3 regions of the Ellagibacter sp. genome follow, and region 2 is predicted to be linked to each of the others. Evidence: predicted binding sites of a transcription regulator. Region 2 holds the regulator's gene; each other region holds the start of a gene.
What was found. The regulator HrcA, encoded in region 2, represses chaperone genes, less so after heat shock. The targets are predictions, from matches to a motif close to TNTTAGCANNCNNNNNNNNNGNNTGCTAANA.
Positions count from the first base shown of each region.

Region 1 (10,340 bases), on a different contig from region 2:
CGATGCCCTGGGCGTGCCCTACGAGTTCATGCCTCGCGATACGTTCGAGTGTATCGGCATGGTCGGTTACGGCACGCACAACCAGCCGCCGGGCACATGGAGCGACGACACGTCGATGGCCCTCGCGATATGCGATAGCTATCGTGAGCTTGGGTGTATCGACGTCGCCGACATTCGCGAGAAGTTTCTCGCCTGGTATCGGGATGGCGCGTATTCCTGCGACGGTCTGTTCGACATCGGCAACGCTACTGCCACGGCCTTAAGGCTTGGCCATGGTCTTTCCGGCGAGCGCGATAACGGCAACGGCTCTCTCATGCGAACTGTGCCACTGGCCTTCACCGAAGCCACCGACAATGAGGTGCGGGCCGTGTCTGCCATCACGCATGCTCACGCTACGTCGACCGAAGCCTGCGTAGGGATGGTCGGCGCCGCCCGCTCCCTTATCTCGGGCAAGCAGGCGAGAGAAGTGGCCTTGGCTTATGGTGTCGATCCGGATAGGCCCCGAAGCGCCATTCGTTCAAGTGGCTACGTGCGCCATACGCTCGAAGCGGCGCTGTGGTGCCTTGCCAACACGACGAGTTATCGCGACTGCGTGCTTCTTGCCGTCAACCTTGGCGACGATACCGACACGACAGGCGCCGTCGCTGGTGCGCTCGCCGGCATAGTCTACGGGGTGGACGGGATACCCGCCGAATGGCTCGAAGCCCTCAGGGGCAAGGACGTCATCGAGCGCTGCCTATTCTGAGGTCGACCTGGCGCGTGGCAACGCTTGGTTAACTTGAGTCTGACGGCGAGCCAGATGGCTAACTTAGTAAACCCAAGCGCTATTCGGAACCTTTTCATGGAGCTTGGGCAAGGCGTTAGACAGCCCTTTATAGACTAATTCCTAAACTAGATAGACTAAACGGTTAGTCTATCTAGCGAAGAGTCCAAACGGCGCTCCCCCTATTACCTTCGGGTTCGATGCGCTTGTCCTTCCTGAGCTCTTGGAGGAGGTAACTCACGTGCTTCCTCTTCTGGTCCTTGCTCATCCCGTCGGGGAGAGCGTGATCGATGGCTGACACAATTTCCGCGCGTGTGCAAGGTCGAGTCCTGAGCAGCTTGACGATAAGCTCTTTGCAGATGCTCGTATCCAGGCCCTTCTGCCTGACGTATTCCTCATGGGTCCCGATGATTCCAGCGACCTTCGAAGAGACGATGAGGTTCGGATAGCGGCCTTCCACCAATCCGCGATTTCGCAACATCTTCGCCTGATCTTTGCCGATGGGCCTTCCTTTTTGAATGAGATCGAGGAGAAACACTGTGCCAAGGTCCATATTCGGATCTGCCGCCAATAGCTGGGTATACGATTCATCCAAAACCTTGCCGTAGATAGTGACGCTCACCCTATTGGAGTCCAGCAGGTCATAGGTCGGAAGAGGGAGCATCCGTCCTTTCTGAATTTCGTAGACGTTTCGTATACCGATGGCGTTTTGGTCGATCATGCTGGTTTTTGCCATTGCGTCAGACAGCAGCCTGTTTCGGTAGTAAGGTGGCCTGTAACCGGGCTCTATTGCTTTTTCGATGCTCCCGGGTATGAACGATCCTTCATTAATGAATACGATCCGATCTTCATATTCGAGCACGTTGATCTTGCCAGTGCGTCGGTAGTCCTGGTGGGCTATGGCGTTGTGTAGCAGCTCACGAATGACTTCGGGTTCGTACTTGTTGGCAAGTGTCGGAAACAAAGTGGCCTCGCTGTTGAAATAGCGATAGCGTTCATTTCTGATTTTCTTCAGGACCTTGTCTGCCTGGAGAATGAAGGGCGGATCGAAATGCTCGTACGCTTCAGGCCTGCCGTCCGAAGAGTAAAGGGTCCAGGTGATTCGTGGCGCCGAACCGCTAAGGAACGCCGTGGATTCGGGGCGACCCAAGAGGACGAGTGCAGCGTTGGTTACCTTTCCGTGGATTATGAACCCCATCTTGCGTAGCTTCTCTTCTTGTGAGAGACGTTCGATTGCCGGCTGGCTTGTGCCGTACTTCTCGATGAACTTGGCGCAGGCGAACTCTACGGCTTCAGGTTCAAGGTCGTCGATATTCGCCTCGAAGGAAATCTGCTTAGACCAGTCTGGGCGGGACTGCCCCCATATGGCCTCCAGTTTGAACCTGGGCATCTCTTTGAGTGACTCATTCTCACGTGACCAGGGGACGCCTTTCCATGTGGTGGGGGTTGCGAACTCGCACGGCGGTATTTGGAATGCGACAACTCTCTTTTCATCGAGGTCGAACTCGTAAATTTCCTCGAAAGTCATTCCCGCATTGAGATGCTGGGCGACCTCCTGTTTGAGCTTCCTCAACCCAACGCTTGGACGGGACGCTTCTTTTCGATAGGCGGTGCCACATACTCCCCGTTTGTTCGTGATTCCGAAAAGGAGCCATCCGCATTCAGCGTTCCTCAAGTTCGCCTCGTTGCTGAGAGCGGAAAAGTACTTGCCGATGTTGTCGAAGTCGAAGTTTTGCTTGGCTTCCTTATATTCGACTACTTCGGTTTCGACATCAACAAGCAGTGACCTGATCAGAGACGGCATTTCATTAAGAGGTCTAATCATGATGTCCCCCATAGACTAGAGGATAGACTAATTCTATTTCATTTTAGTCTATCGTGCGTTTGATTCACATAGCGTCTCGTCATTGAATCCGCAATTTGATTCGTTCATAATTACTTCTCCTTAGCCGCCCAAAGGTAGCTTCGCCCGGCGGCGGCTTTGGGGCACCACGTCCCCGCGAACGCGTTTCCCTAGCGCCCTCGCGGGGGGATATGCGTTTCTATCGCGCACGCCCCACGGGGCTCATGTTCCTAGTCCCACGTTCTGCGTTTCCCCTATTCCCTATAGCCGCGCGGGCCTCGTCGCCGCGACCCTCGATGGTTCGTTCTGCGGAAGGGCCTACGGATGAGGCACAGGAAGAAGGCAACAACTCGGTGAAGGCGCAACTCCGCGGCGCGATGCGGGTCGGCCGAGGTCGAGAGTCGCGTCTCTTTCGCGGCGCGGTGCGGGTCGGCCGAGGCCGAGAGTTCGCCCCCCCTCGGCAAGGTGCGCGTTTCGGGAGGGGGACATGCCAGAAATTGGGCGCTCTTCATCATCTCGGGGAGCGAACGCGGGAAGTCGGGGAAGGTGACTTGGGCGGCGGCATTCGCCGACCTGGCCTTATGCTGGCATGCCGTTCGCGGTGACCTGCCGCAGGGCGCGGGTATCGCCTTCCAAGGGCCGCTCGTTGATGAAAACCGCCCGATTTCTGGCAGGTTGGGGCGTTCGCATCGTCGCCCGATCTTGGCTTCGCAGCGCGTCAGCGCGACCGATGATCTTATGGTGCGGGATCGTTCGTCCATGTTTCCCGTAGTATGCTTTCCCCAGCACCCCGCTGCGCACAGGCGCGGCGGAGCGATACGGCCTGCTAGTTGTCGAAGCCGTCGCGCATGAACAGCTCGCAGGCTTCTTTTATGCCGTCGTATAGGGCGGCCGCAATAACTCCATTCAGGGACGATGCGTGCCAGACGGACGGTTTTCACACCTGTACTATGGTGGGGACATGCAATCACTGCGGGCTGAGTATAGTGAACCCAACAAAGGGCGCGGCGAAGAGGTAGCGAGTCATTAAGCGCTCCCCGCGCGGCAATCTCAGCGCGCGGGCCCTGGGGCCAACGCCCTCCGCAGGTGTCTCCCCGAACGTGCAGGACAACCCTGACTTCGCCGTTTTTCTAGGGAGGGTTTGCGATGCCGGAACCGAAGAAGCGTGCCGTGAAGCGCACCGATGCGCAGCGCGCGGCGGAAAACAAGTACAAGAAGGCGAAGCAGAAGAAGATCCAGTGCAATTTCTTTCCGCCCGATTACGATTTGTACGAATTCGCGAGGAATCGAGAGGAAAGCATGTCGTCATACCTGAAGCGGCTCATTCGCGAGGACAGGGAAAGAAGTGAGAACGGTTCGCAATGAAGCTGGTGCTCGATTTCCTGATTTTCGTCTCGGAGCTCGTGATGCGAAAGGGATTTTCGTGAAGATCGTCAACCCTACCTGCCCAGGCTGCGGCGCCCGGCTTGAAGTCGACATGGATAGGAAAATGGCTTTCTGCAGCTATTGCGGTGCCGCCCTGCCAGTGGATGTTGAGATTCAGAAAGTCCAGCTCGACGGGGCAGAGAAGGCTGGGTACGAATTCGAGAAGGGCCGTCAAAGGGCGCAGGCGGAAGCGGCACAGGCGTCTTTCCAACCTCAGCAGGCCTGCTATCAACCAGCCTTCCAGCCAACTATCCAGCCTCAAGCTTCTTCCCAACCCCAGCAGGCCTCTTACCAGCCAGCCTCTCAAGAGCCCCCGAAGAAGCGCAAAACGTGGTTGTGGGTTCTGGGGTGGATCTGCATTTTCCCCGTTCCGCTCACGATTATCATGCTGAACAAGGAAGACATGAGCAAAAAGGCTAGGTACGGTATCATTGCCGCAGGTTGGATTCTCTATCTGCTCATCGGGCTTGGTGGCGGTGGATCGAAGTAAGCGCCAAACGCATCCGTCCGCGCCTATGGGTTGGGTCGGCGGGCGGTATAGCCAGCTCAACCGCACTTCGTGTTTGGCGGCGGAACCTTTCCCGAAAAGCGCTCTTCCGCTCTAGTCTGTTGGAGTAGAATAGCCCGTGGACGAACGGCTATTCAATCGGCGTTTTCGCCGGGAAGAGGCGGGGTTTGGCTCAGCACATCTTCACATACGACTGCACATTGCGCGACGGCGAGCAGTGCGAGGGCATCTCGCTTTCACTCGACGACAAGCTGCGCATTGTGGAGCGGCTCGACGCGTTCGGCATCGATTTCATCGAGGGCGGTTTCCCCGCGTCGAACCCGAAGGACATCGAGTTCTTCTGCCGCGTGAAGGAGATGCCGCTTGCCCATGCGCGCATCGCCGCGTTCGGGTCCACCTGCAAGAAGGGCATGCCGGCCGATCAAGATCAAGGGCTCGCCGACCTCGTCGAGTGCGGCGCTCCCGTGGCAACCATCGTGGGGAAAACATGGGATGCCCAGGTCACGCGCGCGTTGCAGACCACGCTCAAGGAAAACCTGCGCATGATCGCCGACTCGGTCGCGTATCTGAAGGCCCACGGGCTCACCGTCGTGTTCGACGCCGAACACTTCTTCGACGGCTACAAGGCAAATCCCGACTACGCGCTCGCGTGCATCCGCGCGGCAAGCGAGGCCGGTGCCGACTCCATCGATCTTTGCGAGACGAACGGCGGCGCGCTTCCCTTCGAGGTGGAGGAGATAGTCGGCGTCGTTGCGCGTGCGCTTCCCGACCAGCAGCTGGGCATTCACTGTCACGACGATTCCGGCTGTGCGGTGGCCAACGCGCTTTCCGCCGTCCGCGCGGGCGCGCTGCAGGTCCAGGGCACCGTCGGCGGCATCGGCGAGCGCGTGGGCAACACCGACCTGCTCACCACCATCGCCGACATGGAGCTCAAAATGGGGCTCCGCTGCGTCGGCTCCGACAACCTGCGCGACCTTACGCGGACCGCCCAGTTCGTCGCCGAAACGTGCAACCTGTCCGTTCCCGCGCACCATCCCTACACGGGCGCCTCGGCGTTCGCGCACAAGGGCGGCCTCCATGCGAGCGCCATCGCGCGCTTCCCGGAAGCCTACGAGCACACGAGCCCCCAAAACGTCGGCAACGCGACGCGGATGCTCGTGAGCGAGCTTGCGGGGAAGGCGTCGCTTGCCGCGAAGGCCAAGAGCCTGGGAATCGACCTTTCGGGCGATGCGCGCACGCTCCAGGCGATCTTAGACGATGTGAAGGCACGCGAAGCGCACGGCTACTCCTACGAGGTGGCTGACGGATCGCTCGCGGTGCTGATCAGGCGGCACCTCGGCTTATACGAGCCCCATTTCAGGCTGGAGAGCTTCCGCGTCATCGTGGACGATCGGGAAGACACGGGCGCCCTCGCGAAGGATGCGGCGAGCGAGGCTACGGTCAAGATTCATGTGGGTGATCGCCGAATCGTCGCCACGGGTGAGGGCACAGGCCCCGTCGGCGCGCTCGACGCGGCGCTTCGCATGGCGATCACTGAGTACTTGCCCCAGGTGGCGAACATGGAGCTCACCGACTACAAGGTGCGCATTTTGGACGAGGAAGGCGCCGGCACGAGCGCTACGACGCGCGTCATCATCACGACGAGCGATAAGCGCGGCAGCTGGGGCACGGTCGGTGTGAGCGAGAACATCATCGAGGCATCGTGGAACGCGCTTGTCGATTCCATCGAGTACGGCCTCATACGAGCAGAAGGGTAGTGAAATGAGCGAGCTGAGAACCCCCGAAGTCGAGAACCTGCTGTCCGTCTTCGCCAAGCTAAACGACAACGACACAGTATTTGCCCTGCTCGAGGACTTGTTCACGATTCGCGAGATTCGCGAAACCTCGCAGCGTTTGGCTGTGGCCCGTCTGCTCTCCTCCGGTAAGCCCTATTCTGCGATCGAGGAGGCAACAGGCGCCTCGGCGACGACCATCGCCCGCGTGTCGAAGTGCCTCTCTTACGGGTCGGGCGGTTACGCCGCCGCGCTCGAAGCGCTTGGTGACAAGAAAGAATAGCCCGCAAGCCGCCCTGACGCTCGGCGAGGTGCTCGGCGCGCTGGCGCAAGCCGCCTGACGCCCAAGGCGCCCGGCGTACTTGCAGCGTCCGCCGAAGCGAACGGGCGCCGGGCTCTCGCAAATCGCCTAGCGCTCGGCGCGCGCGGCGAATACTTCCAGGATGAGCTGGGCACGCGTCCCGATGAGCGTCGTGTTCTCGTTGAGGAACCGGCGCACGTCGCTTAGGGGAAGCTGGAAGGGCGCTATGAGCTCGTTTTCCTCGGGCTGCGCATCGCCCACCTTCTCCACCTGGGCAAATACAATCTGGATTGTCTCGTCGGTCAGCCCTGTCGACGAAAATCCCGCCTGGGGCAAAAGTCGGACGGGCTCATCGACATCGGTGCGCAGGCGGTATCCCGTCTCTTCGCGCAGCTCGCGGTCAACGCATTCGAGGATGCCTTCGTTAGGTTCCTTCAAACCTGCGGGGAATGCGATGCACCAGGAATTAAGCGGGTAGCGGAACTCACGGATCATGAGCAGCGTGCCTTCGCGCGTTTCGCCCACGATGCAAACGGCGTCCACGCGCGGTGCCTCGCCGCGGGCATTCGCCATAAGGCCCGCGCGGTATGCTTCCAGCTTCTTGCGCGACGTGCTCTCGTATACGTAGTCGGTGCCGTCGGGCAGCTCGTAGGTGAGGATGTACTTGTTGATCCACCCCTCGCTGACCTGCTCGATGTTCTTCAGTCGCGGAATGCCGCGGGTCGTTGCTGCGTCCATCTGCCCATCCTTTGCCTCGCTGTTGTTCGGCGCCATGATACACCAGGTGCGGGGCGAGAAAAAGAAAGCCCGCAAGGGGAGGATCCTTACGGGCTTTCGCGCTGGGCTTATCGGACGCGCCCGGCGTCAATCGGAGAAAAAGAGAGGGAAAGGAAAATCGAGAGGAAAGGCTACGCGATGGCGATGGTCTTCTTCTCTTCAAGCTTGGGCTGCGGCTGCGGCTTGGGGACGTCGATCACGAGCGTGCCGTTCTCGAAGCGAGCCTTGATGTCCTCTTCCTTGACATCCTCGCCTACATAGAACGTACGGCTGCACTTGCCCTCGAAGCGCTCCTTGCGTACCCAGGTGCCCTTCTTCTCGTCGCCTTCGGAGGTTTCGGTCTTGGTCTCGGCGTTTACGGTGAGGTAGCCGTCCTTAAGCTCGGCCTGAACGTCTTCCTTCTTGAATCCAGGCAGATCGATGGTCATTTCGAAACCGTCGTCATGCTCCTTGATGTCGGTGCGCATCAGCGTGGAGGAAGACTTCGGCGCCGGGGTGAACGGGGTGTTGAAGAATGCGTCGAACGGATCGGCCATCAGGTCATTAAAGAAATTCCTACGAGTCGGCATAAGCATGGTCATCATTGTCATCTCCTAATAACGGGGGGCGCTCTGTTTTGGGAATCGGCGGAAGCCTGCTGCCGAGGTTGTTCGCTCGCTTTAGCGGTGGGCGGCAACGTTGTCGTGCCCGCCTGCAGTGGGCTAAAACCCTGCGGCGCCTTGCCTTCGCTTCTTCTCGGCGTCCCTTCTTGGTTCGACTATCGTTATAGACTCCTCGTTAGCACTCGTCAATGGAGAGTGCTAGTTCGTCACAAACCTGACACATTTGATAGAAGGTAACTTGAGTGGACTACGCTTAGATAATTGAAAGGCGATGCCGAAGAGAAGGGGAAGGGGCAGGGTGTTCGCTCGTTCTCAGCACGTCGCTTGCGCCCCTTCCGCGTCTTAATGCGCGCTTCGCATCTTGGGTTTCCTCCGTCATTCCGCCCTGTGCCGCGATAGCGGCGCGACCCGTTTCGTATTGCAATCGCGAACAGGTATTCTCGAGCGCTCATCAAACGAGTATGCTTTGGGGAGCAAAGGGCGAAAGGAAGCGGGGTGTGGCATGGCTCGAATCGGCGTGATTTCCGATACGCATGGCGTTTTGCCTGTTGAGGCATTCAATGCACTCGCTGATTGCGAGCATATCATCCATGCGGGCGACATCTGCAGCCCCGAGATTATCCGCGATCTGCAAACGCTTGCGCCTGTGACAGCCGTGCTCGGCAACAACGACTTCAACGAGTACGGCACCTCGGTGCGCCGCTACGCCCGGCCCGTCATCGACGGCGTGCGCTTTCTTGTGGCGCATTACCCGAGGGATGTGCGCATCACGTTTGCGGGGTCGGGCGCGCTCGCGCCGGGCGATCCGCTGCCGAACGTGTGTGTTCATGGGCATACCCATGTGCCCGAGATCGTGGTGGGGAAGGAAGCGCGCCCGGCCGACCTGCTGCTCTGCCCCGGCTCGCCCACCAGCCCCCGCGGGGGGTTCCCGCAATGCGTGGCGAAGATCGACGTGTGGGAGGGCCGCATTCTGCGCGCCTGGGTCGAGCGGACCACGCGTGGCCCCCATTGCGGTGCGGTCGTGCTGCGCCGCGACTTCGCGTAAAGCCGGCTGCTTTCGCGCTCGCGGGGCTTTGCGGCGAAAGCGTGTGGGGCGCGGTCCATCGGGGTCTACGAACGGGACGGGATCGGGTGATTCGCCTCACTCCTGTAGCACATCCCCGAGTTCGTGGTCAACTGAGCGAGTTGTGCGCCCCTGCTTCTCTCCTCGCGCTCGCGTGGAAAAATCGCGACCAGGCCTTTTCCCAGCAAGGGCTTCCCAGCCGGCTTCCAGGAGCGCGAAAACGCCGACTTTCCGCGATCGAAACGTCGCACAACTCGTCCAACTGACCACGAACTCGGGGGTGTGCTCCCCCCGAGGGCATTTTATTGAACAATTGAGAATTATTCCCGGGCGAATGAAGGCCGACTTTCGCGGGGCTATGGTTGCTGCAGCAGTAGCTGCTGCGCGTGCGTTGGGATCTTGGAGCGCGGCCGGCTGTCTGGGGATGGTCGACTCGCTTCCTAGGATGGGTCGGGCGATTTGTCTCAGTCGTGGGACGGGGGACGGAAGGGCGAGAATCGACTCGTGGGGCTAGGGACGCGGGGTGCAGAGACTGCGCGATCAACCCCATCCTCGTTATGCAAAACTCCGGTTGAAAATATTGCGAAATGCCGAATGAAAAAATTGCAAAACCGCGGTTGAAAACATTGCAAAATACCGAATGACAATGCGGTACAATAGCTACTTGGAATTTCGGAAAGGCCAAAATCGAGCATCAACGGCTAAGGATGGCGTTATGAGCAGAACAAAAACCCTCACGCCGGAAGGCTATAGGCCTCGTTTGATCGAGCGACGGCTTGACTCATTAATGGGAGCATTTGGCTGCGTTGAGGTTAATGGTCCTAAATGGTGCGGGAAGACGTGGACAGCAATGTCGCGAAGCGCCAGCATGACCAAGCTCGATGACCCTGCGCAACGGGAAGCGGCTGAACTTGACCCAACGCTTGCGTTGCTTGGTGACCCCCCGCATCTCGTTGACGAATGGCAAGAGGTGCCTGAGGTTTGGGACGCTGCGCGTCGTTTCGTGGACGAGTCGGGCTATAAGCGTGGAATCCTTCTATTTACGGGCTCAACCGCCTTGAAGAAGGATGAGCGGCAAAAGGTCCGCCATTCAGGAGCTGGTAGAATTGCTCGCTTGTCAATGCGCCCCATGGCATTATGCGAATCAGGTGAGGGCGAGGCGATGGTGTCGCTTTCGTCCTTGCTCAACGGCGAAGCGGTTGTCCCCGCAAGAAAAGAGTCGGGGCTCCTTGATGTTGCTCGGTGGTGCTGTCGTGGCGGTTGGCCGGCAAACCTCGGTCTTTCCG
Region 1 covers NZ_DBFSAP010000047.1:9,032-19,371, reverse strand. The annotation lists gene ACMRQN_RS06880 (ADP-ribosylglycohydrolase family protein) at 1-745, shown strand, start outside; gene ACMRQN_RS06875 (RNA-binding domain-containing protein) at 918-2,588, opposite strand; gene ACMRQN_RS06870 (hypothetical protein) at 3,753-3,971, shown strand; gene ACMRQN_RS06865 (hypothetical protein) at 4,030-4,521, shown strand; gene cimA (citramalate synthase) at 4,707-6,296, shown strand; gene ACMRQN_RS06855 (YerC/YecD family TrpR-related protein) at 6,301-6,594, shown strand; gene ACMRQN_RS06850 (NUDIX hydrolase) at 6,721-7,350, opposite strand; gene ACMRQN_RS06845 (Hsp20/alpha crystallin family protein) at 7,521-7,970, opposite strand; gene ACMRQN_RS06840 (metallophosphoesterase family protein) at 8,494-9,036, shown strand; gene ACMRQN_RS06835 (ATP-binding protein) at 9,695-10,340, shown strand, end outside.
Region 1: a site for HrcA is predicted at 8,165-8,195, ahead of ACMRQN_RS06845 (Hsp20/alpha crystallin family protein). Genes of this name have one in related genera too.

Region 2 (10,340 bases):
TGCCGTAAGCGACTGCACTTCGCTTTGATCGCCTGCGAGGATGATGGAGTCGCCCCTCACGGTGATGTTCGCCTCAAAGGCGGATTCGACGACCCGCAGCGTCGAGTCCGCGGGGCCGACGACAAGCGCTAAGTCAACGCTTGCCGGTGCAGTTAGTGTAATTTGCGTTTTGTCTGTCATGCTTGCCATTGTAACATGCGGGCAACACGTTACCCTGATGCCCGACATTCACCACATCACTGGATGCAAAAGGAACTATCATGACCACGGTAAAGCAACTGTTCGACGAGTCGCGAACCGCTTCGCGCCCAACGCTCTCGTTCGAGATCTTCCCGCCGAAGGGCGATCTGGACCACCGTACCGCGCGCGAGGTTGCAGGAGGCCTCGCCCCCCTTGGCCCCGACTTCATCTCTGTCACCTACTCGGCGGGCGGCGGCGGCAACAAGCATTCCACCAACGATGTGGCCGAGCTCATCCAGTCTGACTTCGGCACGGTCTGCGTCGCGCACCTGACCTGCGCGGGGGCGACCGCGTCTTCGATTGCGGCCTCCATCGAGGATTTGCGTGCGCACAACATCGAGAACGTCCTCGCACTGCGCGGCGATATCCCTGCGGGGGTCGAGCCCACCGAGTTCCGCTTTGCGAAGGACCTCATCCCCACGCTTGCCGACGCCGGCTTCTGCGTTGGCGCTGCGGCATATCCCGAGGGGCACATCGACTGCATCGACCCGAAGGTCAACATCGAGCATTTGAAGGAGAAGGTCGACGCAGGAGCGAGCTTCCTCGTGACGCAGCTGTTCTTCGACAACGATTATTTCTACCGCTTCCGTGAGCGTTGCACCTCCGCGCGGATTTATGCCCCGATTACCTGCGGCATCATGCCGTTTTTGAGTAAGCAGCAGATCCAGCGCATGGTGTTCATGTGCGGCGCCTCTCTTCCGAGCCCCATCATCAAACTGCTCGCCCGCTACGAGGACGACCCCGCAAGTCTTCGTGCGGCTGGCATCGAGTATGCTTGCAAGCAGCTCGTCGACCTTGAGGAACACGGCGCGGACGGCCTTCATGTCTACACGATGAACCACCCCGACATCGCCCGCGCCTGCACCGAGGCGATACGCTGTGCCGGCTAGAAGCGAAACCGATTCGCGCTTCGCCGGCTTTCTCAATGGGAAGCCGAAAAGCGCAACGTTTCCCTGCGCTCCAGCGGAAGGGTCTTTGCGACTCGATCGCGACGAGGCGCTCGGGTACCTTGGCTACGGCGACCAGGAACTCGATTGCGAGCTTGCTGCCCGCTTCGACGCAATAGCGAAAGAGTGCGAGGAGACGCTTTCGCCCGCCTACTCGTGGGCGGCGTTCGCCATCGATCGCAACGTGCCTGATGGAGAAGACGCAGGGGTGTATCTTTCCGGGACGTCCGCTCGCCTTGAGGGAATGAGCATGGCGGCGCACATGAAAGGTGCAGCTGGCGTGGCGCTGCTCTCGTGCACGGTGGGAATGGCATCCGAGCGCGCGATCGCGCGCTACCAAGCGACAAGCCCGACCGAGGCGCTCTTCTACAGCGCCTGCGCTTCCGCGCTTGTGGAAGCGTGCGCGAACCGCGTCGAAGCCGAGGTGGTCGCGGAAGCGAGCGAGGCGGGGCTTCGCACCAACTGGCGTTTCAGCCCGGGCTACGGCGATGCGCCGCTCTCGATGCAGCCCGCTCTGCTGCGAGCGCTCGGCGCACCAGGGCGATTGGCGGTGAGCTGCACCGACAGCTTCCTGCTCGTGCCGTCGAAGAGTATCACGGCGGCCATCGGGCTTTTCGAGCCTGGAACGCGTGCGGCAGGCGTAAGACGAAGCTGCGCCACGTGCTCGCTCGGGCAGGTGTGCATGATACGAAAGCAAGGGAGAACATGCCATGGCTAGCAACTTGAGTGGCCTTACCATCAAAGACGAGCACTTAAAGCGCGCACTCGAGGGGCGGGAGTACCTGCTCGTTGACGGTGCCATGGGAACGCAGATGCAGGAACGAGGCCTCGATGCGCTCGAAGCCGTCCCCGAGCTGCTCTGCAAGACGCACGCAGACGATATCACGGCGATTCACGCATCTTACATCGCGGCGGGCGCCGAGGTCATCACGACCAATACGTTCAGCGCGAACCGCCTGAAGCTCAGCGATAAGATGAGCGTTGAGGAGGCGTACCGGCGAGCGGCCGATTGCGCGCGAGCTGCCGGCGCGCCCTACATCGCGGGCGACATCGGCCCGACGGGCTCGCTGCTCGAGCCGATGGGAACGCTTTCCTTCGACGAGGCCTACGATATCTTCGCTGAACAGGTGCGCGCAGCAGTCGCCGCGGAATGCGACATCATCCTTATCGAGACAATGGCGGACCTGCGCGAGGCGAAGGCCGCCCTGCTCGCGGCGCGCGAAAACTCGACGCTGCCGGTGTTCGTCACGATGACTTTCGGGGAAGACGGCCGAACGTTCCTCGGTACCACTCCCGTGATCGCAGCGGAGGTCTTAAGCTCGCTCGGCGCGCAGGCGGTCGGCTTCAACTGCTCGCTCGGTCCTGCCGAGCTGACCGGCGCTGCGCACGCTATGGCGTCCCGTGTGCGCTGCCCGCTCATGGCGCAGCCCAATGCTGGCTTGCCCCATATGGAAAACGGCGAGACCGTCTTCGACGTCGGTCCTGAGGAGTTCGCGCGTGCAATGGGCCCTCTGCTCGATGCTGGCGCGAGCATCGTCGGAGGCTGCTGTGGGACGAGCCCGAGTTCGATCGAGCTGCTTTCAAAGGAGCTCGCCAGCCGCGGAAAGCCGACGCCGCGTGCCTTCAAGCCTGCCTGCGTTCTTACGAGCGCCCAGGAAGCGGTTGTGCTTGAAAAGGGAAAACACGCTGTTGCCGTCATCGGTGAGCGCATCAACCCCACGGGCAAGAAGAAGCTTAAAGCCGCGCTTCGCTCGGGCGATCTTGACTACGTCATCGGCGAAGCGGTCACGCAGAGAAACTCAGGCGCCGATGTGCTCGATGTGAACGTCGGCCTTCCCGAGCTCGACGAGCCCGCTATGCTCTCCGCTGTTGTCGAGAAGCTCTCGGCCACGGTGACCCTGCCGCTTGTCATCGACTCGAGCAATCCCGACGCCATCGAGCGCGTGGTCCGCAGCTACGCGGGAAAGCCGCTTATCAATTCCGTAAACGGCAAGCGCGAGAGCCTCGACGCCGTGTTGCCGCTCGCCAAGAAATACGGCTGTGCGGTCATCGGGCTCGCTCTTGACGAGTCGGGTATCCCGCCTACAGCCGAGGGCCGTTTTGCCGTTGCCGAGAAGATCGTCGCCGAAGCCGAGCGCATCGGCATCCCCCGCGAGGACATCGTAATCGACTGCCTCGTCATGGCAGTCGCCACAAATCAGAGCGAAGCGATGGAAATCGTGAAGGCAGTGTCGCTTGTCAAAGAGCGCCTCGGGGTGCGCACGGTGCTCGGCGTGTCCAACGTGAGCTTCGGCATCCCGCAGCGCGCGCTCCTGAACAGCACGTTTCTAGCGGCTGCTCTCGGCTGCGGGCTCGACTTCCCAATCCTTAACCCCTCTTCGGCGCGCTATATGGACACGGTGCACGCGTTCCGCGTCTTAAATATGCAGGACGAGGGCGCTGTGCGCTACATCGAGGACTACGCGAATGCGCCCGACCCCTACACGGCGCCCGTAGGCACGACGGCGGAGCAGGCGGGAACCCTTCCGCAGCCGCAGCCCGCGAAGCCAACCGACGCCGCTTGCCCGATCGCTATACCGGAGTCGCTCGCGCATGCATCGGGCGAAATCGAGCAGGTTATCAATCTCATCATGTCAGGCCGTAAGGGCCCTATGGGAGAAATGACCGAGAAGCTGCTTGCGTCCTGTGATGCGCTCGACGTCGTGAACGGGGCATTCATCCCCGCACTCGATGTTGTTGGCAAGAAATTCGATGCAGGCGAGTTCTTCTTGCCCCAGCTCATGGCGTCGGCCGAGGCCGTGAAGGCGGGCTTCGACGTCGTGCGCGAGCATATGGGCGTATCGGGCGCAGCCATCGACGACGGGCGCGCGATCGTCGTCGCGACCGTGAAGGGCGACATCCACGACATTGGCAAGAACATCGTGAAGATGCTGCTTGAGAATTACGGGTACCACGTCATCGACCTGGGGCGCGACGTTGATCCGAGCGAGATTTTGCGCGCCGTGCGCGAGCAGAACGTCCGCCTCGTCGGCCTATCTGCCCTCATGACGACGACCGTGAAGGCGATGGAGGAGACGATCGCGCTGCTGCATAGCGAAGTGCCGGGGTGCTCGGTGTTCGTCGGCGGTGCCGTGCTCACGCCGGAATACGCCGCGCAGATCCACGCCGACCACTACAGCAAGGACGCGGCCGATTCGGCGCGCTATGCGGAAGAATATTTCGCGAGCATCGGCCTGTAAGAGACGCTGCTGCGCCATACAACGCGAAGGAGCCTTCCCTTTCTCGTGCTCGGAAAAGGGAAGGCTCCTTTAGTTTTGAGGCAACATTACTTCGGCGAACGTTCGTCTCGCACAGCGGGAAACCCCAGCTAGAGCGTGACCTCGATCATCTCGCCCGCCTTCGCGTTCTTTGGCACAGGGACCTCGAAGTAGCTCTCCGTGAGGGCAACTCCCTCTTCCTCTACGATGGCGAGCTCGCGTGTGCCCTTGCGGGCCTCGCGTTCCTTGTCGCGCAGCAGGTCTCCCAAATCGCGCAGCCGCTGGGCGCGGTCAGCCTTCACGCCGGGAGGTACTTGGTCGATGCGCGCCGCAGCAGGCGTTCCCTCGCGCTTCGAGTACGGGAACACATGAATCTTCGAGAACCGGCAGGTACGGGCGACGCGGAGTGTGTCCTCGAACTCCCCTTCCGTCTCGCCGGGGAAGCCGCAGATGATATCGGTCGACAGAGACAGCTCGGGAACGCGATTGTACAGGTTAGAGACGATGGCCTCGAAATGCTCGGCGCTGTAGGGGCGGTGCATCTCACGCAGCACCTTCGAGTTGCCCGATTGCAGGGGAAGGTGAAGGTGCCGGCAGACGCGCCCGCCTGCTGTTGCGAGCACCTCGACCAGATCGTCGTGCACATCGCGCGGCTCGACGCTCGAAACGCGGAAGCGCACGGGGTATTCCTCTTCTTCGTGCAGGTCGGCCGTCTCTTCGAGGAGCATCCGCAGAAGGTCGGCGAGGCCCGTCGTCTCCCCCGTCTCCTCGTTGCGCCATCGGTAGGAGCCGAGGTTTATCCCGGTGAGGACGATTTCTTTCACGCCGGCACTCGCAAGCGCTCGGCATTGGCGCACGACCTCGCAAGGATCCACGCTGGTCGCCTTCCCACGTGCAACGTGCACGACGCAGTAGGTGCAGGCATTGTTGCAGCCGTCCTGGACCTTCACGCCAACGCGGGTGCGGTAGCCCTCTCCAACGGGAAGCGCGGGCCCGTGCGCCGCAGCGTCAAGTCCCCAAGCGCCGGCATCGATCGAGGATGCAAGCTCGGCTTTCCCCATGACGCGCACGCGAGGGTCCATTGCAAGGAAGGTGTCCTTGTCGATGGCGGCGGCGCACCCGGTGACGATGACGATCGCACGGTCGTTCGCGCGCAGCGCCCCTCGCACGGCCTTGCGCGTCTTCTTCTCGGCCTCGCCTGTAACCGTGCAGGTGTTCACCACGATGAGGTCGGCGTCGGCCGCGTCGCAGCTTTGTGCACCGTGGGCATCGAGGGAAGACGCGAAGGCGTCCGACTCGACGCGGTTAACCTTGCAGCCGAGGTTGACGACGGCATACTTCATCGAGTGCCTCCAAGTTTTCCCAGCTCATACAAGGTGAGAGCAGGTGCTACGACGCCCGCCGTCTCCGTGCGGAGAATAGACGCGCCCAAGCTGACGAGCGATGCGCGGGGGTTCGCGTCCAGGAAGAAGCCGACCTCGCGCTCGGTAAGCCCGCCCTCGGGCCCGACGACGACGGCGATGCGCGCATCGCCGCGGGCGCAGGTGCACTCCGAAAGCCCCCGCTCGATCGCGTGCGCAAGCGAAGCAGTCTGGGGAGCCTCCTCCCAGCAGATGAGCACGGCGGTTGCCTCTGCGAGCTCGGACGCCGCCTCCTTCGCGCTTCGGGGCTCGAGCACCTCGGGGATGCGCGGCTGACCCGACTGCATCGCGGCGCTCTTCGCGATGGAGCACCATCGGTCAAGCCGCGTCCTCGTTTTCTTCGCATCGAGCTTCACGATGGAGCGCTCGCAGGTCAGGGGCATGAATGCCGCCACGCCGAGCTCGGTCGCATGGCGGATAACCGAATCCATCTTCTCGCCCTTGGCAAGCCCTTGCACGAGCATCACGAGCGGACCGTCATCGGTCGCGTCGTCGTGGCGCGTGATGCGCACGAGGGGGAAATCGTCGTCGAAGGAAACGATCTCGCATTCGAAGTAATCCTGCACCGCGTCGACGACTGCGATATGCTCGCCTGGGGCCAAGCGCAAAACCTTGGCGTGCTTGGCGTCATCGCGCGCGAGCCGCAAGGGGAAAACCTCCTGCGGCTCGTTGGCGATTACCTGATTCTCAAGGAAGAAACGTGGCAGTGACATGGGTGTTTGCAACCTTACCCTTCAGGTGCGCTAATTGAAGGCGTCGCGCAGCTTTTGCAGCGGGCTTCGGGGAGCCGCCACCTCTTCGCCCATCTCGTCCGCGAGCTGCTCGAGAAGCTCGCGCTGCTTCTTCGTGATCTTCTCGGGAATGACGACGTTCACATGGACGTACATGTTCCCGCGGACGTCGCTCTTCAGGCGCGGCATGCCGAAGCCCTTCACGCGAACGACCTGCTCGTTTTGGCAACCCGCGGGGATACGGACCTGCACCTTCTCGTCGGGCATGATGCCGTCGATCTCGATTTCGGCACCGAGGATCGCCTGGATGAAGGACACGTTCGCACGCCCATGCAGGTCGTCGCCGTCACGTTCGAAGAACTCATGCGGCTGGACGCGGCAGGTGACGATGAGGTCGCCCGCCTGCGCACCCTGGATGCCCGCTTCGCCGAAGCCGCCCACGCGCAGCTGCTGGCCGTCGCGGATACCCGCAGGCACCTTCACCGTGACGCGCTGGCGATCGGGGACGCGGCCCTGACCTTCGCATTCGGGGCAGGGGTTCTCGATCGACGAACCGGTGCCGTTGCACTTCTTGCAGGTCGTTGCCGTCTGCATGTCGCCCAAAAACGTGCGTTGAACGCTGACGACGCGGCCCTTGCCGCCGCATTCGGGGCAGGTGACGACCTTGCCGTTCTCGCCGAGGCCCGTGCCTTTGCAGTCGGGGCAGGGAGCGAGGCGGTCGTAGACGATTTCCTTCTCGACGCCGCGTGCGACCTCTTCGAGCGTGATACGCAGGCCGACGCCCATGTCGCGGCCTTCCTTGCGCGCGGGCCGCCCGCCCTGGCCACCTTGTCCGCCGAAGAACGACGAGAAGATGTCGCCCATGCCGCCGAAGCCGCCGCCAAACAGGTCGTCGAAGTCGACGTAGCCCGATCCTCCGCCGTATCCGCCGCCCGCAGCGCCGGGAACGGTGCCGAAGCGGTCGTATTGCGCGCGCTTGTTGGGGTCGGAGAGGACATCGTATGCCTCGTTGAGTTCCTTGAACTGGTCCTCAGCGTCGGCAGCTTTGTTCACGTCGGGGTGCAGCTCGCGCGCACGACGACGAAACGCTTTCTTGATCTCGGCGTCGGACGCGTCCTTCGACACGCCGAGAATCTCATACAGGTCCTTGGCCATCTCTTGCCTTTCTCAACTACTCTCGTCAGCGGCTCGTCAAAGCCGCACAGTTCACTACGATTCACCAAGCGCCGCGCTTGCTGCGCGCACGGCTTGGATAACCTTCGAATAATCCATTCGCGTCGGTCCGATGACGGCGACGACTCCTTCCGCCTCTCCGCGCCCGTAGCGGCTCGCCACGACGGACACCCCCGAGAGGCCCTCTGTTTTGTTTTCCTTCCCGATTTGAACGGAGAGGTCCTCGTCGGTGCTCGTCAGGTCGTCGAGGATATGCAGAAGCACCGTGTCGTCCTCGAGCACCTGCACAAGTGGCAGCACCGCGTCGGTGTGCGAGAACTCGGGCTGCGCGAGAAGCGCGCTCATGCCGAGTTGGTGGGTTCGCCCCGTCTGCCCCTCCTGGATGCAGGAGAGCACCTCGTCGAGCACTGCGCGCACGAGCGGATCTGAGAAGGCGCGCTTCATGCCAAAAGACAGGCCGCGTTCCACGTCGGAGAGCGATTTCCCGCAAAGTGCCTTGCTGAGCAGGACCTGGATGCGCGAAAGTTCGTCGCTGCCCACGGGGATGGTGAAGTCCATTTGGCGGTTGAAGACGTTGCCGTCTTCGGTCACGACAACACAGATAGCGCGAAACGCCGTAAGGCTCACGAGCGTAATCTGCTTGATGCGCGTCTCAAGGACCGTCGGCGCGAGGACGATCGAGAGGCAATCGGTAAGCCTTGCAAGCGCGCTCGAGGTTTGCTCGAGGAGCGAATCGAGTTCTGAGGCGCTTTTGCGCAGGTCCTCAGCGACCGCGCGGTATCGCTCCTCGTCTGGAAGCGAATCATTTGCCAGCAAATCGTCCACGAAGGTGCGATACCCGAAATCGGTCGGGATGCGACCTGCGGAAGTATGGGGCTGCGCGATATAGCCTTCGTCTTCGAGGATCGAAAGCTCGTTTCGGACGGTGGCAGGGCTCACGCCGAGCTTGTAGCGCTCGGTGAGTGTTCGAGACCCGACGGGCAAAGCGCGCGCCACGTATTCCTCGATGAGCGCCGCGAGAACGCGCTGCCTTCTATCTGAGAGCATGACTTCACCCCTTTCATCTCGATGTCTGCCATGCCAAAGAGCCATTCTAGCAGCCGATGCTTTCGAGTGCTAAAGAATTTGGCAAGGTGCGCCATATCTTGATAGATGCATCACAGGAGTTGTGCTCATAAAGGCTTAAGCGAGGTCGAAAAGCGCGCCGTAGAGCTCGTTTCCGAGGAGCCATCCCCTCTCGGTCGGGCGCAAGCGGCCCTCGCTCCAGGCTGCGAGGCCCTCCTCGACAAGCTCGTCGATCGTCTCGTCGAGGCGCGGGAGCACGAGCCTGGCCTCGGCTATCTTCTCGCCAGAGACACCGCGCGTCATGCGCATGCCGAGCATGAGGTCCTCGGCGACCATCTGGGCGGCGTTCAAGTCGTCAGTCACCGAACCGTCGGTCATGCGCATCCGCCGCTCGCTGTTCTGCGTCATGGTCGCCGCCGAAGTGCCGATTCCCAAATACGGCACGCCCGTCCAGTAGGCGATGTTGTGGCGGCATGCGAAGCCCGGCTTCGCGTAGCTTGCAACCTCGTATCGCTCGAAGCCCGCGGCGGTAAGAAGCGATTGCGCGATTTCCATCTGCTCAGCCTCGACGTCGTCGTCGGGCTCGGGCAGCTCACCTGAGAGCACCATGCGGTCGAAAGGAGTATGCGGTTCGATGGTGAGCGGGTAGACGCTTATGTGCGAGACGCCGAGCTCGATAGCGCGAGAAACGCTTTGCTCAAAGGACTCCGCGCTCTGCCCAGGGATTCCGCACATAAGATCGCAGCTCACGTTGGTGAATCGTTCGTGAGCCGCCTCGATCGCACGACAGGCAGCCTGCGCGTCGTGGGCGCGCCCGATGGTTTCAAGCACCTTGTCGTCGAAGCTCTGCACGCCAATGGAGAGCCTGTTCACCCCAAGAGCCCAGATGTCGCGGACCATATTCGGCGTGAGGCTTTCGGGGTTCGCCTCCATCGAGCATTCCACGTCGGGCTCGAGGCGCATCGATGTCGAAAGCGCGTAGAGCAGCATGGACAGCCGAGACATGCCGACATGGCTCGGAGTGCCCCCGCCCAGATACACCGTCTCGATTGCTGAGAGCTCGCCTTCCTTCGATTTGCGGCGGATTGCAAGGCAGAGGTCTTCCACGTACGCGTCGATGCGCGGGTCGTCCGCGGCGACGGCAGACGTGGTGAAATCGCAGTACGAGCAGCGCTTCACGCAGAAAGGAAGGTGCAGATAGAGTGCGCGGTAGGGATCGTGCGGCATCAGTTGGCCTCCTTGTTTACGAATGCGCCCGACGCAGAGTCGTGCGCTGCTGCGAAGGCGAGCAGCTCGTCGAACACCTTGTCGAAATCTTCCGGCGTGACGCAGGCGTTGATCTTTCCGCGCGCGGTCGCAGCCCCGGGAAGGCCTGCCATGTACCACATCGCGTGCTTACGCATCCGCACGATGTTGCGCCCCTCCCGCTCGGCGAGCAGGTGGGCGTGGCGGCGCGCCATGGCGAGTCGTTCGGCGATGTTCGGCCGCGCAGGTTCTTCTTTACCC
Region 2 covers NZ_DBFSAP010000036.1:65,987-76,326, forward strand. The annotation lists gene ACMRQN_RS04770 (PhoH family protein) at 1-180, opposite strand, end outside; gene ACMRQN_RS04775 (methylenetetrahydrofolate reductase) at 261-1,130, shown strand; gene ACMRQN_RS04780 (vitamin B12 dependent methionine synthase) at 1,120-1,905, shown strand; gene ACMRQN_RS04785 (homocysteine S-methyltransferase family protein) at 1,898-4,426, shown strand; gene ACMRQN_RS04790 (MiaB/RimO family radical SAM methylthiotransferase) at 4,555-5,787, opposite strand; gene ACMRQN_RS04795 (RsmE family RNA methyltransferase) at 5,784-6,578, opposite strand; gene dnaJ (molecular chaperone DnaJ) at 6,609-7,751, opposite strand; gene hrcA (heat-inducible transcriptional repressor HrcA) at 7,806-8,816, opposite strand; gene hemW (radical SAM family heme chaperone HemW) at 8,952-10,061, opposite strand; gene dusB (tRNA dihydrouridine synthase DusB) at 10,061-10,340, opposite strand, start outside.

Region 3 (10,340 bases), on a different contig from region 2:
GGAACCCTCAGCGGGAGCACACAGGCCAGTTCGTGGTCACTTGAGCGAATTGTGCGACGTTTTGGCGGTCGCTGAGCACGCAGGGACACGGCCTAAGCCAGAACGCCCTGCAAAATGCCTGGTCACGAATTTCACGCTAAATCGCAGCCCGAAAAAAACGGCGCACAACTCGCCCAGTTGGCCACCAACGAGGGGGTCTGCTCCATGCGGCCCTTGAAAAGATTTGCACACCCATCTTTTCCGCCTTCTGGCACCCGTGCCACAAGCTCAAAAGCCTCTCGGAACGCAAAAAAGCGGACACCTGAGATAGGTGCCCGCCTGATAGGTTTGCCGGGTGCTCGCGACGCAGCGCTCGCTAGCTCGCACGCGCCGCGCTCGCTTGCCCGCATTCGCGCTCCGCGCCGCCCGCTTGCGCCGCGCTCGCTCGCGTTAGTCTGCGGCGCCGCCCGATGCTGTGCCGCCGCCTGAGCCCGCGCTCGGCAAGCCCGCGTGGCCCAAGTCGTAGTTCGTGAGCAGAAGCTCGGCATCGCGCGCGATGCTGTCGCGCTTGCGCGGCGCGGGAACGACGCCCGACCCTTGCTTGAATTCGAGGTTCTCACCGGACTCATCCACGTCCACATCCACGATGGAGCCGCTCTGCCACTTGCCTTCCAGAATCTGCTCGGAAAGTGGATCCTCCAAAAGACGCTGTATTGCACGACGCAGGGGACGCGCGCCGAACGTGGTGTCGGTGCCCTCCTTCGCAATGAGCTTCGTCGCCGCGAGCGTCAGGTTGATCGACATGTTCTGTGCAATCATGCGCTCGCGTAAATCGGCCACCATAAGGTCGACAATCTGGGCGATCTGCTCGTCGGTGAGCGACTTGAACACGATGATCTCGTCGATGCGATTCAAGAATTCGGGCCTGAACAGCTTCTTCATCTCAGCCATCACGCGGCTCTTGATCTCCTTATCGGAAAGCCCCGCATGGTCGCTACCAGAGAAACCAAGCGGCGTCGTCTGCGCGATCTCGCGTGCTCCGACGTTCGACGTCATGATGATGACCGTGTTGCGGAAGTCGACCGTGCGGCCCTGCGCGTCGGTCAGGCGACCTTCTTCGAGGATCTGCAGCAGGATGTTGAAAACATCGGGATGCGCCTTCTCGATCTCATCGAAGAGCACGACCGAGTACGGCTTTTGGCGCACCGCCTTCGTGAGCTGGCCGCCCTCGTCGAAGCCGACGTAGCCTGGGGGCGAGCCGACCAGACGGCTCACGCTGTGCTTCTCCATGTACTCGGACATATCGAAGCTCAACAGCGCGTCCTCGGAGTTGAACAGGAACTCGGCGAGCGCCTTGGAAAGCTCGGTCTTGCCCACGCCCGAGGGGCCCAAGAAGATGAAGCTGCCTGCCGGGCGCTTCGGGTCCTTCAAGCCCGCGCGGCTGCGGCGAATGGCCTTCGAAAGCGCCGTCACGGCCTCGTCTTGGCCGATGACGCGCTCATGCAGCACACCCTCCATGCGAAGAAGCTTCTCGGTTTCGGCCTCGGTCAAGTTGGACACCGGCACGCCCGTGGTCATGGAAACCACGTCGGCGATATCCTTCACCGTGACCTGGGAGACCTGCTTGGAAGTATCTTCCTCCCACTTCTTCTCGGCCTGCTCGCGCTCGGCTTTAAGCTTGCTCTCCTTGTCGCGCAACTCGGCTGCGGTCTCGAAATCCTGCGCACCGATGGCCTTGTCCTTCTTGGAGCGAACCTCGCGCAGCTGGTCGTCCAAATCGCGCAGCTCCTTGGGCAGCGTCATGTTGCGGATGCGCATACGCGCGCCCGCCTCGTCGATGACGTCGATCGCCTTGTCGGGCAGGAAGCGATCCTGGATGTAGCGGTCGGACATCTCCACGGCCGCCTGGAGCGCCTCGTCGGTGAAATGCACCTGATGGTGCGCCTCGTAACGATCGCGCAAGCCGCCCAGGATGCGGATGGCCTGCTCCTCGTTGGGCTCGCCGACGGTGATGGGCTGGAAGCGGCGCTCAAGCGCGGAGTCTTTCTCCAGATGCTTGCGGTACTCGTCGATGGTCGTGGCGCCGATGACCTGGATCTCGCCGCGCGACAGCGGCGGCTTCAGGATGGCCGCAGCGTCGATGGAGCCCTCGGCCGAGCCCGCGCCGATGAGCGTGTGCATCTCGTCGATGAACAGGATGATGTCGCCCGCGTCCTGCACCTCTTTGATGCACTTCTTCAGGCGATCCTCGAACTCGCCGCGATACTTGCTGCCCGCCACGAGCGCGGACACGTCAAGCGTGAACAAGCGCTTGTTGCGCAGCAGGTCGGGCACCTGGTTCGCAACGATGAGCTGCGCGAGCCCTTCCACGACGGCGGTCTTGCCCACACCCGGCTCGCCGATGAGCAGCGGGTTGTTCTTCTGGCGGCGCGAGAGCACCTGCATGACGCGCTCAATCTCGCCCGCACGGCCGATGACCGGGTCGAGCTTGCCGTCGGATGCCTTTTTGGTGAGGTCGGTGCCGAACTCCTTGAGCATGCTGTCGGGAGACGCCCCCATCGCGTCGAATGCGCTGCGGCCGGCATAAACAGGGCTCTGCCCCACCAGGTCGTTCAAGGCGCCGCGGATGTCGTCGCCCTTCACGCCCAAGCGGCCGAGCACGTCGAGCGCCGTACCCTCGCCCTCGCGCACGATGCCCAAAAGCAGATGCTCGGTCGAGATGTAGGACTGCCCCATCTGCATGGCCTCGCGCAGGGAGTTCTCGAGCACGCGCTTCACGCGCGAGGTGAAAGAGAGGTGGCCGGACACGTCGGCGCTCTCATCGATCGTGACGACTTGACGGATGGCCTGCACCACCGCGTCGTACTTGATATCCAAACGCTCGAGCGCCTGGGCGGCGAGGCCCTCCTTTTCCTGAATCAGTCCGAGCAGGATGTGCTCGGTGCCCACATAGGGCTGGTGAAGGCTGCGGGCCTCGTCCTGCGCCAGCACGAGCACCTTGCGTGCCTTGTCGGTGAACTTGTCGAATGACATGTATCCTCGTTTCTCACAAGGTCGTTTGTTTGCGATTCATACTAGCACTCTTGTCAAGTGAGTGCTAATGCAGAGAAAGTCCGTATACATAATACAGAAAGCATCGCGAAGCAAATCAACAAGACCCAAACAAATCGGAGGTGGTTCGGATTCATCAAGGACGCATGACGGGCTGCCCATGATACGAAGAAGGCCGCCCGGACATTTGCCCAGACGGCCCTTCAAGACTATGCGATTCGATAAACGCTTAGTACAGCTTCGCACCTGCGGGGATGCGGTCGTTCACCATGAGCAGGTTCAGGCGCTCCTCGGTGGCGTCGCCTTCGACCTTCTCCTCGTGCACGGCGGAAAGGAGCATGCCGCACGAGTCGATGCCCATCATCTTGCGCGGCGGCAGGTTGACGATCGCGATGAGCGTCTTGCCGACGAGCTCCTCGGGCTCGTAGTACGCGTGAATACCCGACAGGATGACGCGGTCGTTGCCCGTGCCGTCGTCGAGCGTGAACTGCAGCAGCTTCTTGGACTTGGGCACGGCCACGCATTCCTTCACCTTCACGGCACGGAAGTCAGACTTGCTGAAGGTGTCGAAATCGACCTGCTCCTCGAACAGCGGCTCGATGACCACCTTCGAGAAGTCAATCGGCTCGGGCTCGGATGCCGCCTCGGCAGGCTCCGCCTTCGCAGCGCGCGCCGCCGCGGCAGCTGCTGCCGCCTTTCCGCTCGCGGGGGCTTCGTCCTTCATATGCGGGAAAAGCAGCACGTCGCGGATGGTGGCGGAGTCGGTGAGCAGCATCGTCAAACGATCGATGCCCACGCCCACGCCACCCGCCGGCGGCATGCCGTACTCGAGCGCGCGGATGTAGTCGGCATCGTAGCCCATGGCCTCGTCGTCGCCCATATCCTTCGCCTCGACCTGCGCGCGGAAGCGCTCGGCCTGGTCGACCGGGTCGTTCAGCTCGTTGAAGGCGTTCGCGTACTCGTGTCCGCAGATGAACAGCTCAAAGCGCTCGGTGAGCTCGGGGTTGTCCGCCTTCTTCTTGGCGAGCGGGGAAATCTCGAGCGGATGATCGCACACGAAGGTGGGCTGCACGAGCTTCTCCTCGGCCACAGCCTCGAAGATCTCGCTGATGAGCTTGCCCTTGCCCCATGCGTCTTCTGCATGTCCGCCGTTTTTCTCCAGAATGGCGACGAGCTCCTCGCGCGTGCGATCGAAGGACACTTCCTCGCCCGCGTGCTCGCTTGCGAGCTCCATCATGGTCGCACGGCGCCATTCGCCCGACAGGTCGATTTCGGTGCCCTGGTAGGTAACCTGTAACGTACCGCAAGCCTCCATGGCGGCGGCTTGGATGAAGCCCTGCGTGAGCTCCATCATACCGTCGAGGTCGGAGAACGCCTGATAGGCCTCCATCGTGGTGAACTCGGGGTTGTGGTACGGGTCCATGCCCTCGTTGCGGAACTGGCGACCGATTTCGAAAACCTTCTCGAAACCGCCCACGAGCAGGCGCTTCAAGGGCAGTTCGGTCGCGATGCGCAGGAAGTAGTCACGGTCGAGCGCGTTGAAGTGCGTAACGAACGGCTTCGCGTTCGCGCCGCCCAGAATAGGATGCAGAAACGGCGTCTCCACCTCGTAGAAACCCTGCTGCTCCATATAGCGGCGAATGGCAGCCACGATTTTAAAGCGCTTTTCGAACGTGCTCTTGACCTCGGGATTCATAACAAGGTCGACATAGCGCTGGCGATAGCGCGTTTCCTTGTCTGCCAAGCCGTGGAACTTCTCCGGCAGCGGGCGCAGCGACTTGGACAGAAGCTCGTAGCCCGTGACGGCGACGGAAAGCTGACCGCGCTTCGTGCGCATCATGGTGCCGTGAACGCCGATCCAGTCGCCCACGTCGAGGTCTTTCATTGCAGCGAAGACTTCCTCGCCGAGTGCGTTGATGCGGCAGAACAGCTGGATGTCGCCCGTCGCGTCGCGCAACTCGAAGAACGCGATCTTGCCCTGGACGCGCTTGGCCATGATGCGGCCAGCCACGTCGACTTCGTCCTCGGTGGAGGCACCGTCTTCGAGCGAGGCGTACTTCTCATCGAGATCGGTCAGGTGATGCGTGTAGTGGAACGCGTGGCCGTAGGGGTTCTCCCCCGCCTCGATAAGCGCCGCGCGCTTCGCCTTGCGAACCTCGATCGGGTCGTCTTCGATTACTTGCTTGGTAGTTTCGTCAGCCATACCTATCCTAGTGCTCGATCTTCAAAATCGTCATCTTGATGACGCGGCCGGTGGGGCCGGTGGTCTCGATCTCGTCGCCCTTCTTGTTGCCGAGAAGCGCCGCGCCCACGGGGGACTCGTTGGAGATCTTGCCGGCGGCCACGTCGGCCTCGGCGCCGCCCACGATGGTGAAGACGCGCTCGCGTCCGCCCATGTCAACGGTGACGGTGGAGCCGATGGTCACCTTCGAGGAGCGCTTCGGCGCCTCGACGACGGTCGCCTCGGAGAGGATGCGGCCGATTTCAGCGATGCGGGCTTCCATCATGCCCTGCTCGTTTTTCGCGTCGTCGTACTCGGAGTTCTCGGAGATGTCGCCGAACTCGCGGGCAACCTTGATGCGCTCGCCCACTTCGGCGCGCTTCTCGGTCTCGAGGTAGTGAAGCTCCTCTTCAAGCTTCTGGCGGCCCTCCGGCGTCAGGATGTAGTTGCTGTCTGCCATGGTCAGTCCCTTCAAAAACACGAAGCGGCGCATCGTTCGATGCACCGTTTTCCCCGTTCAATCCCCATTACTTGGGAATAAACATACGAATGCGGCGCACGCTTCCACCGCCGCGCGCGCCGCAAATCCATCGATGTGGATGGGCTGTTACTCGCTCTTCTTCTTGACCGTCTTCTTCACGGTCTTCTTTGCGGGCGCCTCTTCCTCTTCGACTTCCTCGACTTCTTCTTCGTCTTCAGCCTCTTCGATTTCCTTCTTGTCCTTCTTGCCGGCGCCCATGCCGTCGCGCAGGTTCTTCACGGTCTTGCCGAGAGCGCTGCCGAGCTTCGGGAGATTCTTCGGCCCGAAGATAAGCAGGATGACCGCAAGGATGATGAGCAATTCCGGGGTGCCCATACCAAAGATCTTCATACATTCCTCCAAATACGTTCCTGTATGCGACGAAGTCGCGCATGAATGCAGTGTTCGCGCTGAGCAGAAAGGGTACCACAACTGGGGAAAATCGGCGCAGATGGACAGAATTAACATATGGGGAACGACCTGCGCAAAAGAAAAACGGCAGCCTCCGAAGAGACCACCGTTTCGAATTCGATGGTCGGGATGACAGGATTTGAACCTGCGGCCTCTGCGTCCCGAACGCAGCGCTCTACCAAGCTGAGCCACATCCCGAAGTGCTGCTTGCGACAGCAAACGGTATATTACCATAACGATTCCGCTTGGCAAGCCCTTTTTTCAAAGGAAAGGGAACACGTTGACGTCGGCGCACCCTGCGCCTGGTGGCGGACTTACCGGAAGATGTTCGGAGTGCTCGCAAGGTGCGGGTTGTCGATGGCGGCCTTCTGCGGCACGATCATGCACATGACGGTGCCCTCCGAGATGACATCGCCCGCATCGTCGCGCGCACACACGTTCCAGAACAGCTTGCGGTAGCCCTTCGAGCTTTTCTCCTCGCGGTCGAGTGCGGCCTCGCCATGCAGCGTGCCGTCGACGGCGCTCTTGCGATGCGTGACGTTCACGTTCACCCCGAAGGACAGCTCGCGCGAGACATCGGTTTGAAGCCCGGTGCCGAGACTCGCCACCGCTTCGAGCAGCGCGATCGTAGCACCCCCGTGCACAAAGCCGAACGGCTGGCGAATGGCGTCGGTAATGGGAAGCTCGCCCCGCACAAGCGTGCCGCTCGCCTCGGGAAAGGTGATTCCCAGCAGTTCGTTGAAGCTCACAGATGGCTCTCCTTGAGTTGCATGTGGGCGAGGCAGCTATCTCCCTCGCGAGGGGCGGTCGGTGCCGCTGCGGCGCTTGCGAGGCTCCTCACGCTCGGGCACAGGGGGAATGGCTCCCGTGCCCGCCTGCACCATCGCGTCGATTTCCTTCGCCATCTTGTCGGCGCCTTCCAGACGGTTCTTCTCGGTGCCTTCCATGGCCTTCTTGCCCTCGCCTTGGAAGGTCTTCGTGCGCTGGATGAGGATGGCGCCGATCAAAAACGGCATCCAGAACACGATGCCGCGATACACCAGGCCAATAGCCGTGCCTGCTGCCGCCGTTTCGCCGAACATTGTGAACGCCACGACCACCGCGGCCTCCACGACGCCGACGCCCTGCGGCGTGATCGAGATCATAGCGAACAGCGTCGCCACCACATAACCGCAGATGAGAACCTCAGGGCTCGTCACACCGAACGCCACACCCACGAGCGCGAAGCAGCTTAGCTCGCACGTCGACGCGATAAGAGAGCAGCCGTAGGCCTTGAGCGTCGGCTTCGGGCTGTGGCCGATCAGGCCCGCCGCCTCGGAAAACGTGGAGGCGATGTTCTCGACCCAGGGTTTGAGGGGCGGCTTCTTGAACAGGCCGCGAATGCGGTTCACCAGCCGCTCGATGGGGCGCAGGATCTTCAGCATGAGCGCTGGGCGCTTGCGGCCCAGGACGAGCACGCCGATCATGCAGCCCACAAGCAGCATCACCACCATGCCCAAAAGGAACCACACGGGAGAAAGGCCCACCGTGACCAGCAGGATAAGGAACGCCAAGATCATGATGGTGCAGAAGGCGCCGTCGATCGTAATCTGCATGAGCAGAGCCGCCGACGTGGCCTTGCCGGGCGATATCCCGCGGCGGCGCGCGTCATCGACCACAAGCGTGGTGCCCGCCAGATTGAGCGACGGCGCGATCGTGTTCATGAAGAAGGTGCCGAACACGAGCGGCAGCGTGGTGCGCGGGGCCATGTGCTCCCCCACCGCGCGGAAGCACGACGAGTACGCGAAGCTCTGCGAGACGTACTTGCACAGCTGGGTGAGAATAGCCGCGACGAGCGGGATCGTGGAGCCGCGCTGCATGGTCTCGGCGAGTTCGGCCAGCTGGTCGCCCCGCAAGAACACCACCGCCAAAACGATGATGAGCACGAGGCCGACCAGCAGATTTCTGATGCTGAACTTCACAGTTGAGGTTCGTCCCTGTCCCTAGTGGCGGAAGTGGCGATGCCCGGTGAAGACCATCGCGATGCCATGCTCGTTGGCGGCCTGGATGCACTCCTCGTCGCGGATGGAGCCGCCCGGCTGGATGATGGCGGTCACGCCCCACTCGGACAGCGTGTCCACATTGTCGCGGAAGGGGAAGAACGCGTCGGACGCGCACACGAGCCCCTCGGCCGGCACGCCCATGCGATCGCACGCCTCGTGGGCGCGCTTGCACGCGATGAGTGCGGAGTCGACGCGGTTCGGCTGGCCGGGGCCCATGCCGATGCCCGCATGGTCGCGCGACACGAGAATGGCGTTGCTCTTCACGCCCTTGCACACGCGCCACGCAAAGAGCAGCTCGTGCATCTCCTCGTCGGTCGGCTTGCGGTCGGTGGGCACCGTGAAAGTGGCGGGATCTTCGGCGACGCGGTCGACGTCCTGCACGAGGATGCCGCCGTCGACCGAGCGGAACTCGAGCGCGGAAGGCGCGTCGACGCCGCCGGTGGCGAGCACGCGCAGGTTCTTCTTCTGCTGCAGAAGCTCGAGCGCGTCGGGCGCGAACGAGGGCGCGATGAGCACTTCCACGAAGAGATGGTTCTCGTTGATGTGGTCGACCACATCCTTCGTGACCTCGCGGTTTGCCGCGATGATTCCACCGTAAGCGCTCTTCGGGTCGCACGCGAAGGCCTTGTCGAAGGCCTCGACCACGCTCTCAGCAGTGGCCGATCCGCACGGGTTCTGGTGCTTCAAGATGACCACGGCGGGCTCGTCGAACTCGCGCACGAGCGACCAGCAGGCGTCGGTGTCGAGGATGTTGTTGTAGGAAAGCTCCTTGCCATTGAGCTGCTCGGCGTTCACGAGGCTGTGCTCGCTCTCGAAGTCGGGCAGGCGGTAGAAGGCGGCTTCCTGATGCGGGTTCTCGCCGTAGCGCAACCCCTGCTGCTTGACCATGTACAGGTCGTAGTAGTCGGGGAACTCGCCTTCGCCCTCGGCCTCGAGGGAGTCGTCCTCCTCGGCGAGCTGCTCGAACATCCAGTCGGCGATGGCCCCATCGTAGGAGCTCGTGGTCTCGAAGACGTTCAAGGCCAGGCGGGCGCGGGTCGAGCGCTTCGTGGCGCCGTCGTTGCCGCGCATCTCGGCGAGAATGTCGTCGTAGCTTTCAGGGTCGGTGACCACGGCCACGCTCTCGAAGTTCTTCGCGGCGCTGCGCAGCATCGACGGGCCGCCGATGTCGATGTTCTCGATGCAGGTGCCGAAATCGGCGCCGGATTCCACCGTCTTCTCGAAGGCATACAGGTTCACGACGACCATGTCGATCATCTCGATGCCGTGCTCGGCAGCTTCGGCCATATGCTGGGGGTTGTCGCGCTTCGCCAAAAGCCCGCCGTGCACCATCGGGTGCAGCGTCTTCACACGGCCGTCCATCATCTCGGGGAAATTCGTCACCTCGTCGATGGGGGTCACCGGAACGCCCGCCTCGGCGATGACCTTCGCGGTACCGCCCGTCGAGATGATTTCTGCGCCGAACTCGTCGTGCAACGCACGCGCGAAGTCGACGACGCCCGTCTTGTCGGTCACCGACATGAGGACGCGTTTGATTTTGGGATCAGCCATGTATGTTCTCCTCTCAAGGGTTGGAACTTCTTCAGGGTGCGCAGCCCTACGCCCACCGCGCACCTCGCGCAAGCCAGGAAGCGGTCGCTATCGTCCGAGCGACTGATCGTGCCTTTCGCGGGCCTCATCACTGTAGCGCTCCTTGTAGCGCACGTCGATGAGCTCGGCGACGATAGCGATCGCCAATTCGGCGGGCGTCTTCGCGCCGAACTTCAAGCCGATGGGACGCTTGATGGAATTCCACTGCTCCTCGGTGACGCCGCGCGAGGTCACGAGGTCGTGCACCGTGGTGTTCTTCCCCTTGCAGCCCATCATGCCCACGTAATGCACGTTGTGGCGAACCGCCCACACGCATGACTCGGGATCGAACATGTGCCCACGCGTGAGCACGCAGACGTAATCGGCGGGCGCGGCGTGGTACTCGTCGAGGCCGTCGAAGTTGTCGCCCGGAAGCTCGATGCGCGCGGCGTCGGGGAAGCGCTCATCGGAGATGTAGGCGGGGTCGTAGTCGACAACCGTCACCTTGAAGCCGACATGGGTCGCAAGCGCGGAAAGCTCGCTCGCG
Region 3 covers NZ_DBFSAP010000057.1:7,713-18,052, forward strand. The annotation lists gene ACMRQN_RS09370 (ATP-dependent Clp protease ATP-binding subunit) at 430-3,012, opposite strand; gene lysS (lysine--tRNA ligase) at 3,260-5,233, opposite strand; gene greA (transcription elongation factor GreA) at 5,241-5,711, opposite strand; gene tatA (twin-arginine translocase TatA/TatE family subunit) at 5,859-6,122, opposite strand; tRNA gene ACMRQN_RS09390 (tRNA-Pro) at 6,304-6,380, opposite strand; gene ACMRQN_RS09395 (PaaI family thioesterase) at 6,497-6,931, opposite strand; gene ACMRQN_RS09400 (lysylphosphatidylglycerol synthase transmembrane domain-containing protein) at 6,968-8,143, opposite strand; gene purH (bifunctional phosphoribosylaminoimidazolecarboxamide formyltransferase/IMP cyclohydrolase) at 8,165-9,775, opposite strand; gene ACMRQN_RS09410 (XdhC family protein) at 9,863-10,340, opposite strand, start outside.
Region 3: a site for HrcA is predicted at 3,052-3,082, ahead of ACMRQN_RS09370 (ATP-dependent Clp protease ATP-binding subunit). Genes of this name have one in related genera too.